One region of the Nonomuraea sp. NPDC049714 genome, then DNA from elsewhere that is predicted to be linked to it. Evidence: riboswitches for the same ligand, from Rfam matches in the RefSeq annotation. Region 1 holds a riboswitch; each other region holds the start of a gene.
The links. A riboswitch is a leader RNA that binds a small molecule or an ion and turns the genes downstream of it on or off. The one in region 1 is predicted to bind thiamine pyrophosphate.
Positions count from the first base shown of each region.

Region 1 (4,753 bases):
GAATCGGGCGTTGAACTTGGTGGGGTCGAGGGCCTTGCCCAGGGGTGAGGTGAAGACCAGGCCGGTCTCCTGCCAACGCTCCGCAGCTTCCTCGCGGTCGTGGTCCTGTTGCTGCTTGTGGAGTCGGAGGGCGGCGGTGCAAATTCCCGGCAGGGGTAGCGGCGCCTCGGAGCCTTCGGTCTTCACGGCCCGTCGCAGGAGTTGGTCACCGACCCGTTGGAGTTGCTCGCCGACGTAAAGTTCGCCAGCGTCGAGGTCCACGTACTTCCAGTCGAGTCCGAGCACCTCCCCCTTGCGGAGCCCGTGTAATCCGCCAGTCGATTGGCTCTGCTGTCCGGTGTGAAGGGTGGAACGGGTCGGAAGAGTGACACGTCTTTCGCTCCGAGTGTCCTAGCGGATGATGTTGGTCGTGAACGCTTGATCTCATAGTGTGCGCCCTTCGTACAAGATCGGACAGAGATGAGAGCTACCCAAGCGTGACAAACCCGGTTGGAGCTCCGGCTGCCTCGCTGGCAGGGTAGGCGGTTCTAAGCTCTGGACTATAAGGATGCTGGCCGACAGTTTGTTCGAAAGGCTATCGGCTTGCACCTTTGACCTGCTGGTTCGCAACTTCGTGTTACGAAGAGGCGTTGGAGATCGGCTACTTCGCGGTGCCTTTGAAGGATGAGAAGCTCGGCAGGGGCTCGCTTTCGCGATGAGTGTCGACGCCCTCACTTGGCGGAGCTCGCGTGTAGCGGTGCGTTGCAAGAGAACACAACGCTGCATGTCCGCATGACCAGCATCAGCGTGCACGGTTGTACAGCCACCAAGTACAGCTACCGCCACGCACGTAGCTGTACTCCTGCGGACCTGCACGGACTCTCCCGAGGGCGCGATGGCAGCTACCCCGGTGGTGGCCGATCTAGGACGAATGGTGCATCATGGGGGCGCGAGCTGGGATGATCCCAGCTTCGTGTACCAACCCCCCGCGGGAGCTTGGGGCAACCAGGCTGAGAGGGTAGCTACTGCTGCTGCCGACCGCATGAACCTGTCCGGGTAATGCCGGCGTAGGGAGTGCGCGATGTCGCATGCCGTCCACGACGACGAAGTCCCCCTCACCCTCGAAAGCGCGGCGCCCAAGACGCTGGGCGTGCTCGACCAGGGCGCGCTCTGGGCCAACCTGGCCGTCAGCCTGCTGGGCTTCTCCGGCGCGCTGTTCCTGATCGACCCGCTGGGCGGCGCCCCGCTGACGCTGGCCGCCGCGCTGACCGCGACGGTCGTGGGCAGCCTGATCGGCACCGCCATGGTGGGGCTGTCGGCCATCCCCGGCACGCAGACCGGGCAGCCCGCGATGGTGCTGCTGCGCGGCCTGTTCGGGGCCCGGCTGTCCTACATCCCGACGGCGCTCAACATCATCCAGATGATCGGCTGGGGCGCGTTCGAGCTCTGGGTCATCTCGATGGGCGCGATGGCCATCTTCGGCGACACCGTCCCGTACGCGGTGTGGGTGATCGTCGCCGGGGTGCTGACCACGGTGCTGACCATCTGGCCGCTCGGCGCGATCAGGCTGCTGCGCCGCTACATCACCATCGCCGTGATCATCGCGCTCATCTGGTTCGCCGTACGGTTCCTCGGCGACGCGCCGCCGCAGACGGGCGGCAGCTGGACGGCGTTCATGCCCGCGGTCGACTACGTGATCGCGCTGTCGGTGTCGTGGGTGCCGCTCGCCGCCGACTTCGCCCGGCACTCCAGGTCCAGCCGGGCCGCCTTCACCGGGGTCGTCGGCGGCTACACGCTGGCCCAGGTCGCCTGCCTCGGGCTCGGTGTCTACGCGGTGGCCATCGCGGGGGCCGGGGCGGTGGCGGCCGACAGCACGGCGGTGTTCGTGCCCTTCGTGGCCGCGCCGCTGGGCGCGCTGTTCTTCGCCATCCTCGTGCTGCGCGAGGCCGACCAGTCCTTCGCCAACGTCTACTCCACGACCGTCTCGCTGCAGAACCTCATGCCGCGGGTCGACAGGCGGATCCTCAGCACCGTCATCGGCGTGCTCACCGTCGCCATCGCGCTCGTGGTCGACGTGACGTCCTACGGCGCGTTCCTCGGCCTGATCGGCGCGGTCTTCGTGCCGATGTTCGCGGTGCTCGCCGTGGACTACTTCCTGCTCGGCGGCTCGACCCGCTGGAACACCGCCGAGAACGCGCCCGCCCGCTGGTCGATGCTGCTGCCCTGGGCGCTCGGCTTCGCCGCCTACTGGCTGACCACCTCGACCCCCACGATCGCCCAGTGGGACGGGATGTGGGCCGCGGTCCGCGAGGCGATCGGCTTCACCAGGGAGCCGTGGATGAACGGCGCGCTGGGCGGAGCCATCGTGGCGGCCCTGGTCACGCTGGCGGTGGGCGCGCTCAGGCGCCGCGCGACTCGCGACGCTCGACGTTGAGCAGGTGGCGCTTGGCGGCCGCGCCTCCCGCGTAGTCGCCGAGCTCGCCGTCCTCCCGCACGACCCGGTGACACGGCACGACCACGCACACGGGGTTGGAGCTGAGCGCGTTGCCGACCGCGCGCAGCGCGCGCGGCCGGCCGATGAGCTCGCCGATCCGCTCCATGGTGGTGGTCGTGCCGTACGGGACCGCCATCGTCTTCTGCAGCACCGTGCGCGCGAACGACGTGGCGAGGGCCAGGTCGACCGGCGTGGCGAAGGCCCGCAGCCGGCCGGAGAAGTAGGCGTCCAGCTCCCTGCGCACCGGGTCCAGCCGCCGGGCGTCGGTGCCGATCATGCTGCCGACGTGCTTGGCGACGCGCTCGTACACGATGTTCTCGTCCTCGAAGCTGCACGAGGCGAGGCCCCTGGAGGTCACCGCGAGCACCAGCCGGCCGACCGCGCCGTCATAGGTGCCGAAGGCGACATCGAGCGGCCGATCGTCCCGATAGGTGTCGGACGTCACCCGCAGCAGGGCTTCGAGGTCGCCTGACATGCTTTCACCCTCTTCAGCCAGCCACGGAAATGCCGTGACCGCAGCGTATCGGACGGATCGCCCGGCATGAGCGCCACGCCACAGGCACTATGGAGATGTGGGGGACCTAAGGGCTGGGAGTGACGATGAGATAGCCCGCGCTGTGCTCGACAGCTCGCCCAACGCCGTGGTGGCCTTCGACAGGGACCAGAGTGTCCTGGTCTGGAACGCGGCGGCGGAGCGGCTCTTCGGCTGGACCGCCGAGGACATGCTGGGGCGCAGGGCGCCGATCGTGCCGGAGGAGCTGACCGCCGAGCACCACGCCGTGCTGGAACGGGTCCGTACCGGCGAGCAGGTCTCGCTGCGCACCAAGCGCGTGCGCGGCGACGGGGAGCTGCTCGACGTGCGGGTGGACATCAGCGCGCTGCTCACGGGCAGCGCGGTGGCCGGCTACGTCTGCGTCTACCACCTGGTCCGGATGGACGACGCCGCCAAGAACCGGATGGCGCGCCGGGCCAGGCTGGTGCGCCGGCTCACCGACGTGGTGGGCGACATCAACGCCGAGCTGGACCTGCCCGCCGTGCTCGAACGGATCACGGCCAGCCTCACCGAGCTCACCGGCGCGGACGCGGGCGGGTTCGTGCTCATCGACGGGGAGCGGCTACGGCTGGTCAGCACCTACCAGCTCCCGCGCACGCTGCAGGGCACCACCACCGACCTCCACTCCAGTCTGGTCGGCAAGCTGCTGCGCACCGGCAAGACCGTCATGCTGGAGTCACAGGGGCTCGACGGGCTGGTGTGGGCCGAGCTGAAGGGGCTGCACACGATCGCGCTGGGCCTGGCCGCCGTCGGCGGACGCCCGTACGGCGCCCTCTACGCGCTGTTCGCCAAGCGTAAGCCGGGGCATCTGGAGCTGGAGCTGCTGGAGCTGCTCGCCGGTCACGCGGGCATCGCGGTCGGCAACGCGGTCGCCTACCAGGACGCGGTGCGGCAGCGGGCGCACGAGCGAGCGGTGTTCGACGCCAGCGCCGACGGCATCGCGGTGCTCGACGGCGATGGCCGGGTGCTCAGGTGGAACCCGGCGGCGGCCGAGCTCACCGCCGTCTCCGCCGAGGAGGTCATCGGGCAGAAGCCGCCGTTCCCACTGCCCGCCCCCGGCGAGAAGCTCACCTTCCAGCTCGGCACCGGGCGCTGGCTCGACGTGGTCAGCGCGCAGATCGAGGAGACCGGCGAGCTGGTCGTCGACTTCCGTGACGTGACCGCCGCCAAGGAGCTGGAGGAGGCCAAGGACCTGTTCCTGGCCACGACCAGCCACGAGCTGCGCACCCCGATCACCATCGTGCGCGGCTTCGCCAGCACTCTGGACACCCGCTGGGACAAGCTGAGCGACGCCGAGCGGCGGTCGGCCGTGCACACCATCGCCGAGCGGTCCCGGTCGCTCGGGCAGCTCATGGACCACCTGCTGCTGGGGGCCAGGGCGGGCGCGGAGGAGCAGGTGGTCAGGGACGAGCCGTTCGACCTCGCCGAGCGGGTGCACGCGGCGACGTTGGGGCTGCCGGTGCTGTCGGACAAACATCGGGTCGAAGTGAGCATCGGCGCCGGGCTGCCGCAGGTGAGGGGGGACGCGCTCGCCACCGACATCGTCCTCGGGCAGCTGCTGGAGAACGCCTTCAAATACTCCCCCGAAGGGGGGCTGATCCGGGTGGCGGCCTGGTCGGAGAACGGCGGGGTTACCGTGGTCGTCGACGACGAGGGCGTCGGCATCGCGGAGCCGGACCGGGAGCGCGTCTTCGAGCGGTTCGTGCAGGTGGACAGCGGTGACCGCA
Region 1 covers NZ_JBITLM010000017.1:172,596-177,348, forward strand. The annotation lists partial or broken gene xerC (tyrosine recombinase XerC) at 1-294, opposite strand, end outside; TPP riboswitch at 958-1,070, shown strand; gene ACIBQX_RS44855 (purine-cytosine permease family protein) at 1,061-2,413, shown strand; gene ACIBQX_RS44860 (methylated-DNA--[protein]-cysteine S-methyltransferase) at 2,379-2,948, opposite strand; gene ACIBQX_RS44865 (PAS domain S-box protein) at 3,091-4,753, shown strand, end outside.

Region 2 (4,753 bases), on a different contig from region 1:
CGTCGCGGAAGACCTCGAGCAGCGCGAGCTCTTCGCGCGCCTCGAGCCCCTTCTCCCGCAACTGGACGATGTCCACGCCCGCGGCGAGCACCGCGTCGAGGAAGTCGGCCAGGTCACCACGATCACGCCGACCGTCGGTGCACAGGTAGAGGCGTGCGTCAGAAAGCGAGGGCCTGGGCACGCCGTTTCACCTCTGTATGACGACCGGCCTTGATCGCCTGAACCGGCGAGCCTGGCAGCGAGTCATCGGGGGTGAAGAGCCAGCGCAGCGCCTCGACATCGTCGTAGCCGGCGTCCTGCAGCACGGTGAGTGTGCCGGGGAGGCCCTTCATCACGTCCTTTCCTTCAAGGAACACCGCGGGCACCTGTGGCCCGCCGCTGCCCCGCCTTACGCCGAGCAGCTTGTGATCCTTGAGGAGCTGCTTGGCCCGCCCCAGGGGAAGCCCCAGGCGCTGGGCCACTTCGGGGAGAGTGAGCCACTCGTCAACGAGCTGGTCGGTCTCCCGGTCGATCTGTGCAACAGAAAGCGTCACGAAACCACAACTACCACACGCCGTGCTTGCTCAAACAACACAATCTCGTAGGGGGACGTCCGGATCCACCAGGCGTTCCGTGTCCAGACGGTGGCCCGCCTCGATGATTCGGCGTCCCTGGACGAGGTCGCGGGGCCGGTCCACGGACAGCACCGCGGCCAGCTCGTCCTCGTCGGTGAGCCAGCAGGCCGACCACTTGCCCTCCGGCGTGCCCCGGTACAGCAGCCGCCGGCCGGCCGGATGATGGCCCGCGTACTGGATCATGTGGCCGAACTGCTCCGACCAGAAGTACGGGACCGGGTCGTAGACCGCCTTCTCCCCCAGCAGGGTCGCGGCGGCGACCTCGGGCGCGCCCAGCGCGGTGTCCCAGTGCTCCACGCGCAGCCTGGCCTGGTAGCGGCGCGACCACCAGGCGGCGCAGTCGCCCACCGCGACCACGCCCGGCATCGAGGTGCGCAGGTGCTCGTCGGTGACGACGCCGTTGTGCAGGTCGATGTCGGCGTCGGCGAGCCACTCGACGGCCGGGCGCACGCCGATCCCGGCGACGACCACGTGCGCCTCGACGAAGCCGCCGCCGACCAGCTCGACGCCGCCCTCCTCCACCGCTCCGACCATGGTGTCGAGCCGCAGGTCGATGCCGTCGTACCAGCTCAGCGTGCGAGCGCCGATCTCGGCGCCGACCGCGAGCGCGAGCGGTGCGGAGGCGGCCTCGATCACCGTCACCGCGCAACCGGCCCGGCGGGCCGCGGTGGCCACCTCCGCGCCGATCCAGCCCGCGCCGACGACCGCCACCCGAGCGCCGGGGACCAGCCTGGCCCGCAGCTCCAGCGAGTCGTCCAGGGTGCGCAGCGCGTGCTGCGGGCCGTCGCCGGGCAGCATAATCGGCTCGGTCCCGGTGGCGATCACCAGCCCGTCATAGGCGAGCTCGCCCTCGGTGGTCTCCACGGCGCCGGCCCGCAACGCCTTGGCCGAGACGCCGGGCCTGAAGTCGATCCCCATCGCGGACAGGTCGGAGTCGACGAAGCTGGAGTCGGAGTCGCCGAGCAGCACGGCCTTCGACAGGGGCGGGCGGTCATACGGCCGATGCCGCTCCTCCCCGATCAAAGTGATCTTGCCGTCGAAGCCCCGCGCACGCAGAGCCTCGACGCTGCGCACGCCCGCCAGACCCGCTCCTACCACCACGACACGATTCACGTAAATGACCATAACGGGGGGCGTGCCGGATCGTCGCGTCGAGGCCGTAAGGTAGGGGACGTAAGACGCGCGGGAGTCCGGCCGATACCGGGCTGAGAGGAAGGCTTTACCGGGCCTTCGACCGCAAGACACCTGATCCGGATCATGCCGGCGAAGGGAGCGGACCATGGACGTGGTCGTCGGAGCGGGCATCGTCGGGCTGTCCATCGCCTGGCGGCTGGCTCGCGAGGGCCGGCCGGTCACCGTGGTGGATCCGGCCCCGGCCTCGGGCGCCTCCCACGCCGCGGCGGGCATGCTGGCGCCGGTCAGCGAGGTCACCTACACCGAGGAGCCGCTGCTCCGGCTCGGCCTCGCCTCCCTGAGCCGCTGGCCCGCCTTCGCCGCCGAACTCGCCGCCGACGCGGGCCTGACGAACGACACCCCCGGCTCCCGCCACGCGCCCGCCCCGAAGCCCGCCCCCGGCGACGGTCCCGTCCCGGACAACGCCCCTGGCTCCCGTCACGGGCTCATCCCGGGCGCCGCCCCTGGCTCCGACGGCGAGCTCGGCGCGGCGGGCGGTGCGGACGGGGTGTCCGGCTCGGGCGAAGGCTTCGGCGGGGGGATCTCCGCCGCCGCCAGGGCCGGGCTCGACCTGCGGGCCGACGGGACGCTCGACGTGGCGTTCGGGGCCGACGACCTGGCCGCGCTGGGCGAGCTTGCCGCGTTCATGGAGAAGCTGGGCCTGCCGGTCGAGCGGCTGACGGGCCGGGAGTGCCGCCGGCTGGAGCCGATGCTGGCGCCCTCCGTGCGTGGCGGGCTGCTGGCCGGGACCGACGCCTGGGTGAACCCGCGCCGCGTCACCGCGGCGCTGCTCGCCGCCCTGGAGCGGCGCGGCGTGCCGCTGGTGCCGGCGCGCGTCAGCGAGCTGCTGCGCGACGGCGACCGGGTCACGGGTGTACGGCTGGCGCCCCCGGCGAGCCCCGGGGAGATCCTGGCCGAACGGGTGGTGCTGGCGGCCGGGGCGTGGAGCGGCGAGCTGGCGAACGTGCCGGTACGCCCGGTCAAGGGGCAGATCATGCGGCTGCGTTCGGAGCGGCCGCTGCTCGGCCGGTGCGTGCGCGGCATGGTGCACGGGACGCCGGTCTATCTGGTGCCGCGCGGTGACGGCGAGCTGGTCGTCGGCGGCACGCAGGAGGAGCTGGGCTTCGACACCAGGGTGACCGCGGGCGGCCTGTACGAGCTGCTGCGGGACGCCAGGGAGCTGGTGCCGGGCGTCACCGAGCTGGAGGTCGCCGACGTGGTGGCGGGCCTGCGCCCGGGGACACCGGACAATCTGCCGATCGTCGGGCCGAGCGGCACGCCGGGCCTCACGCTGGCCACCGGTCACTTCCGCAGTGGGGTGCTGCTCACCCCCGTCACGGCCGCGATCGTCCAGGGCGAGGGTGGCGATCTCGCGACATTGTGCTCACCCGCTAGATTCCGGGATATCTCATGAAACTGATGGTCAACGGGGCCGCGCACGAGGTGCCTGACAGCATGACCGTGGCGCAGGCCGTACAGAAGCTGACCGGACGGTCAGGCGGGGCCACCACCGGCGTGGCGGTGGCCGTGAACGGTGAGGTGGTCACGCGCGGCTCGTGGGAGACCACGGCGCTGCGCGAGGGCGACCTCGTGGAGGTGCTGACGGCGGTGCAAGGTGGATGATCTGATCATCGCCGGGGAGAAGTTCTCCTCCCGGCTCATCATGGGCACGGGCGGCGCGCCCTCGCTGGAGGTGCTCGACGCGGCGCTGGCGGCGTCCGGCACGGAGCTGACCACGGTGGCGATGCGGCGGCTCGACCCCGGCGCCCGCGGCTCGGTGCTGGACGTGCTCCGCGAGCGCGGCATCCGGGTGCTGCCCAACACGGCGGGCTGCTTCACCGCCGGCGACGCCGTGCTGACGGCGCGGCTGGCCAGGGAGGCGCTCGGCACCGACTGGGTCAAGCTGGAGGTCATCGCCGACGAGCGGACCCTGCTGCCGGACCCGATCGAGACGTTCGACGCGGCCGAGCGGCTGGTGGCCGACGGTTTCGTGGTGCTGCCGTACATCGGCGACGACCCGGCGCTCGCCCGCCGCCTGGAGCAGGCCGGCTGCGCGGCGGTGATGCCGCTCGGCTCGCCGATCGGCTCCGGGCTCGGCATCCGCAACCCGCACAGCATCGAGCTCATCGTGGAGGCGGCCGGGGTGCCGGTGATCCTCGACGCGGGCATCGGCACGGCCAGCGACGCCGCCCTGGCGATGGAGCTGGGCTGCGACGCCGTGCTCCTGGCGACGGCGGTGACCAGGGCGCAGCGGCCGGATCTGATGGCGACGGCGATGAAGGGCGCGGTGCTGGCCGGTCGGCAGGCGTGGCAGGCGGGCCGCATCCCGCGCCGGCGCTACGCTGAGGCGTCGTCACCGATGACGCCCTGAGGCCGGCGAACCACCGTCGGCCTTCAGGTCACCGCGGACTCGCCGGGAAACCCTTGAACGGGCACGGGTCCGCATCGGTTTCGGATGCTCAGGCCCTCCCGGGGGCGAAACGCCCGTAAACTCGGCGGGGTGGACACGACGACAGCGGACCCTCTGGTCGGCCGGCTGCTCGATGGGCGCTACCGCATCGAGTCACTGATCGCCCGGGGCGGTATGGCGACCGTCTACCTCGCGCTGGACATCCGGCTGGACCGGACCGTCGCGCTGAAGGTCATGCATCGCTCGCTCGCCGAGGACCCGGCGTTCGTGCGCAGGTTCATCGGCGAGGCCAAGTCGGTGGCCAGTCTCTCCCATCCCAACGTGGTGCACGTCTTCGACCAGGGCACCGACAACGACATCGTCTACCTGTCGATGGAGTACGTACCCGGCAAGACGCTGCGCGACATCCTGCGCGAGCGCGGCAGGGTGCCGGCCCGCGAGGCACTGGAGATCATGATCCCGGTGCTCGCGGCGCTCGGCGCGGCCCACCAGGCCGGGCTCGTCCATCGTGACGTCAAGCCCGAGAACGTGCTGATGACCGACGACGGCCGGGTCA
Region 2 covers NZ_JBITLM010000001.1:1,221,930-1,226,682, forward strand. The annotation lists gene thiE (thiamine phosphate synthase) at 1-181, opposite strand, end outside; gene ACIBQX_RS05850 (Rv2175c family DNA-binding protein) at 159-533, opposite strand; gene ACIBQX_RS05855 (NAD(P)/FAD-dependent oxidoreductase) at 564-1,727, opposite strand; TPP riboswitch at 1,787-1,903, shown strand; gene ACIBQX_RS05860 (FAD-dependent oxidoreductase) at 1,894-3,201, shown strand; gene thiS (sulfur carrier protein ThiS) at 3,198-3,410, shown strand; gene ACIBQX_RS05870 (thiazole synthase) at 3,403-4,158, shown strand; gene pknB (Stk1 family PASTA domain-containing Ser/Thr kinase) at 4,288-4,753, shown strand, end outside.
Region 2: it holds a riboswitch for thiamine pyrophosphate, as region 1 does, so the genes downstream of both, ACIBQX_RS05860 (FAD-dependent oxidoreductase) here and ACIBQX_RS44855 (purine-cytosine permease family protein) in region 1, are expected to answer to the same signal.

Region 3 (4,753 bases), on a different contig from region 1:
GTGACCGCGCCCGCTCCGCTGATCGAGGCGACGTTGAAGGAGAACGCCTGGGGTGAGCCGATGTGCGGCTGCCCGAGCCGGCTGAACAGGATGCGCAGCATCGCGTTGGCGTCGGTGGCGGTGCCGACCGTGGAGCGGGGGTCGGCCCCCAGGCGCTGCTGGTCGACGATGATCGCGGTCGTCAGCCCGTCGAGCACGTCGACCTCGGGCCGGGCCAGCGTCGGCATGAAGCCCTGTACGAAGGTGCTGTAGGTCTCGTTGATCAGCCGCTGCGACTCGGCGGCGATCGTGCCGAACACCAGCGAGCTCTTGCCCGAGCCGGACACTCCGGTGAACACCGTCAGCCGGCGCTTCGGGATCTCGACACTGATGTCCTTGAGGTTGTTCACGCGCGCGCCGTGGACGCGGATCAGGTCGTGGGCGTCCGCGATGTGCGGCGCGGGCGACTGCGTGTCCGTCCTCTTGGGCATGCTCATGGTGTCTCCATCCGTTACGCGGGGGCTGTTCACGGTCTACGTCGGCGCCGCCGGGCTCGATCGGACCAGCTTCGAGCGTATGTCGGGTTTCCTCCGTTTTCGCGCGCCGAGCCGAGCTGTCAGGCTAGTCGCGGTCCGGTGACCGGCGCTTCTCCGTTCCTGACCGGTTCAGTACGTGGGCCGGCTCGAATGGGCAGGCCAGGGGCCGGGAGAGACCATGGTGTTGGTGAGGGCCCAGCGTTCGTGGTCGCGCCAGGCGCCGGCGATGAACAGCACGTCGGGCGAGGTGCCCTCGTACCGGAAGCCGAGGCGCTGGACCAGCTTGAGTGAGGGGTGGTTGTCCGGCTGGATCTGGGCTTCCAGGCGGTGCAGCCGCAGGCGCTCGAAGGCGTACCCGATCACCAGGCCGAGGCCCTCGGTCATGTAGCCGCGTCCGGCGCTGGGGGCGAAGGCCGCGTAACCGAGCGAAGCGTTCTGGAAGCGGCCGCGGATGATGCTGTTGAGGTTGACCGTGCCCGCGATGGCGCCGGTATCGCGCAGGCAGATCAGCAGGCCCTGGGTGGTCACATGGTCGAACCGGGTGAGGAACGCCTTGAACTCCTCCGGGGTGGAGGGGTACGACATCCGCGGAGCATGCAGGTCCGCGGATGCGGCGGTGAGATCCAGGAACTCGTCCTGATCGCGGGCCGTGATGGCGCGCAAGGTCACGCGCGACGCCTCTGCCGTCCCGGCTGCGAGGAATGCCGCTACTTCTGCCTGTGTCTGCGTGTGAGCCGCGTCTCCCGTGCTGTCATCCATGCGCCGAAGCTAGCCCACGCCATGAGCGACCGGGCGACGCGACCTCACCCCTGCCGGGCCGACGCCGACCCGGCTCCGTCAGTCGGCGATCGGCAGGTAGACCCTGTTGCCCGACTCCGCGAACTCGCGGGACTTGGCGAGCATCCCTTCCCGCACCTCCTCCTCGGTGAGCGAGTCAGGCCCGTCAGGGCCGAACTTCTCCATCACCTCTTTGCTGATCTTCATCGAGCAGAACTTCGGCCCGCACATCGAGCAGAAGTGGGCCGTCTTGGCCGGGGCGGCGGGCAGGGTCTCGTCGTGGAAGGACCGGGCCGTGTCCGGGTCGAGCGACAGGTCGAACTGGTCCTCCCAGCGGAACTCGAACCGGGCGTCCGACAGCGCGTCGTCCCAGGCCTGGGCCTGCGGATGCCCCTTGGCCAGGTCCGCCGCGTGCGCTGCGATCTTGTACGTGATCACGCCCGTCTTGACGTCGTCCCTGTTGGGCAGGCCGAGGTGCTCCTTGGGGGTGACGTAGCAGAGCATCGCGGTGCCGAACCAGCCGATCATCGCCGCCCCGATGCCCGAGGTGATGTGGTCGTAGCCGGGAGCGATGTCGGTGACCAGGGGGCCGAGCGTGTAGAAGGGCGCGTCGTCGCAGAGCTCGCGCTGCAGGTCGACGTTCTCCTTGATCTTGTGCATGGGCACGTGGCCGGGGCCCTCGATCATCACCTGGACGCCGTGGTCGCGGGCGATGGAGGTGAGCTCGCCGAGCGTGCGGAGCTCCGCGAACTGGGCCTCGTCGTTGGCGTCGGCGATGGAGCCGGGCCGCAGCCCGTCGCCGAGGGAGAACGCCACGTCGTAGGCGGCCAGGAGCTCGCACATGTCGGCGAAGTGTTCGTACAGGAAGCTCTCGCGGTGGTGCGCCAGGCACCAGGCGGCCATGATCGAGCCGCCGCGCGAGACGATGCCGGTCTTGCGGCGGGCCGTCAGCGGCACGTACGCCAGCCGGACGCCGGCGTGCACGGTCATGTAGTCGACGCCCTGCTCGCACTGCTCGATCAGGGTGTCGCGGTAGACCTCCCACGACAGGTCGGCGGCGACCCCGTTGACCTTCTCCAGGGCCTGGTAGATGGGCACGGTGCCGACGGGGACGGGGGAGTTGCGGATGATCCACTCGCGGGTGGCGTGGATGTCCTTGCCGGTGGACAGGTCCATGATGGTGTCGGCTCCCCAGCGGGTGGCCCAGGTCATCTTCTCCACCTCCTCCTCGATGGAGGAGGAGACGGCCGAGTTGCCGATGTTGGCGTTGATCTTCACCAGGAAGTTGCGGCCGATGATCATGGGCTCGGTCTCGGGGTGGTTGACGTTCGCCGGGATGATGGCCCGGCCGGCGGCCACCTCGTCCCGGACGAACTCCGGCGCGACCCCTTCCCTGACCGCGACGAACTCCATCTCGCGGGTGATCAGGCCCGCGCGGGCGTAGGCGAGCTGGGTGACCGGCGCCCCGGTCGCCCGCAGCGTCCCCGACGCCTGCGGGGCGACGTCGCCCCGGTCGAGGATCCACTCCCGGCGCAGCGGCGGCAGGCCCTGGGTGAGGTCGGTGGTCACGGACTGGTCGGTGTACGGCCCGGAGGTGTCGTACAGGCGCACCCGTTCGCCGTTGGACAGCAGGATCTCGCGCATGGGGACTCGGAGATCACCGATGTGGACCTTGGAAAAGCGCGCGTCGCTCACCACGCAACTCCCTTCGCCGGCATTACCCGGAGCAGGTTCTGGCGGTCGGCGGCTGATGAGTAGCCGTCCTCTCAGCCCGGTCGAACCGGGCTCCCGCGTTGGACTGCCTCAAGCTAACCCGGCATCCGGCGACGCGCAAGATCCGTGTCAGAAGTCGAACAGGCGGCGCGGCCCCGGGCCGTCCTGGCCGAGCCGGTCGGCCGGGTTGGTCAGGGCGCAGACCTCGAAGGACAGGCAGCCGCAGCCGATGCAGTCGGTGAACCGGTCCCGCATCCGCTCCAGCCGCTCGATCCGGGCGTCGATCTCCGCGCTCCAGCATGCGGACGCCTTGACCCAGAACTCGCGGGTCGGCGCCACACCGTCGGGCAGCAGGGCGAGCACGTCGCCGATCACCGTGAGCGGGATGCCCAGGTGGTGCGAGGCGCGGATGAAGGCGAGCTGGCGCAGCGTCTGGCGGGGGTAGCGGCGCTGGTTGCCCGTCGTGCGGCGGCTGGCGATGAGGCCCTGCCGCTCGTAGAAGCGCAGCGCCGAGGCGGGAACGCCGCTGCGCTCCGACAGCTCGCCGATCGTCAGCTCCGTGGTCTCCGGAGGGATCGATGCCATGCCGGGCAGCCTAGCCCTTGACTTAAACCTTTGTTCAAGTTCGACGCTTGGGGGGTCGACCTTGAAAGGACCGCGTATGTCTGACAGACCGCTCCACCTCGCGTTGATCGTGGGGAGCACGCGTGCGGGCCGGTTCGGCCCCACGGTCGCCGCCTGGTTCGCCGAGCAGGCCGCCGCGCGTCAGGACGTCGTCGTCGATCTCATCGACCTGGCGCAGGCACGGCTGCCCGCGCACCTGACCGGCGAACCCGGCGCGGAGGACGCGCGGGCGCTCGCGGCCGTGAGCGAACGGCTGACCCGGGCCGACGGGTTCGTCGTGGTGACGCCCGAGTACAACCACAGCTATCCCGCGTCCCTCAAATCCGCCATCGACTGGCATTTCACCGAATGGCAGGCCAAGCCCGTCGGATTCATCTCGTACGGCGGCGTATCCGGCGGGCTGCGGGCTGTCGAGCACCTCCGGCAGGTGTTCGCCGAGCTGCACGCGGTCACCATCCGCGACACCGTCAGCTTCCACGGAGCCGCCTACCAGTTCACCCCGGACGGGCGGCCCAAGGACCCGGCGTCCTGCGAGGCAGCCGCGACCCGCCTGCTCGACCAGTTCGTCTGGTGGGCCCGCGCACTGCGCTCGGCCCGCTCCCATCACCCCTACGCCGCCTGACCAGGAGGACACCGTTCATGAGCAGCATGTGGCCACAGATCGCCCGACCCGATGCCGGCACCGTCCTGGTGACCGAATCCTCCTCGGCCGCCGCCTGGGAGGGGGCGCCGTGGCCGGCGGGGCTCCTGTCGGTCACCGAGTTCGCCGCCACGGACGGCGGCGCCGTACTGACCTACACGCAGTGGGTGAGCGGCGCGGCCGATCGCGCGTTCGTGACCGGGCTGACGGGAGCCGAGCCCGTCGAGTACGAGCTGTACCGCAGCGGAGAGCGGGAGGACCGGCCGACGCCGGGGTGCCTGGTCGCCGTGCGCGTCGAGTTCGACGGGCCCGACCGGGAGCGGCAGCGGCAGTGGATCGACACCGTGTTCCAGGCGCTGGCGAGCGAGGCCGAGCCGCATCCCGGCGGGATTTCGGGCCACTTCCACGTGAGCGCCGACGGCACGCGCGTGCTCAACTACGCCGAGTGGACCGACGAGCGGGCACACCGGGACGCCATCGCGAG
Region 3 covers NZ_JBITLM010000004.1:615,626-620,378, reverse strand. The annotation lists gene ACIBQX_RS20555 (ATP-binding cassette domain-containing protein) at 1-470, opposite strand, end outside; gene ACIBQX_RS20550 (GNAT family N-acetyltransferase) at 645-1,184, opposite strand; gene thiC (phosphomethylpyrimidine synthase ThiC) at 1,353-2,936, opposite strand; TPP riboswitch at 2,979-3,094, opposite strand; gene soxR (redox-sensitive transcriptional activator SoxR) at 3,135-3,590, opposite strand; gene ACIBQX_RS20535 (NADPH-dependent FMN reductase) at 3,667-4,251, shown strand; gene ACIBQX_RS20530 (nitroreductase family deazaflavin-dependent oxidoreductase) at 4,269-4,753, shown strand, end outside.
Region 3: it holds a riboswitch for thiamine pyrophosphate, as region 1 does, so the genes downstream of both, thiC (phosphomethylpyrimidine synthase ThiC) here and ACIBQX_RS44855 (purine-cytosine permease family protein) in region 1, are expected to answer to the same signal.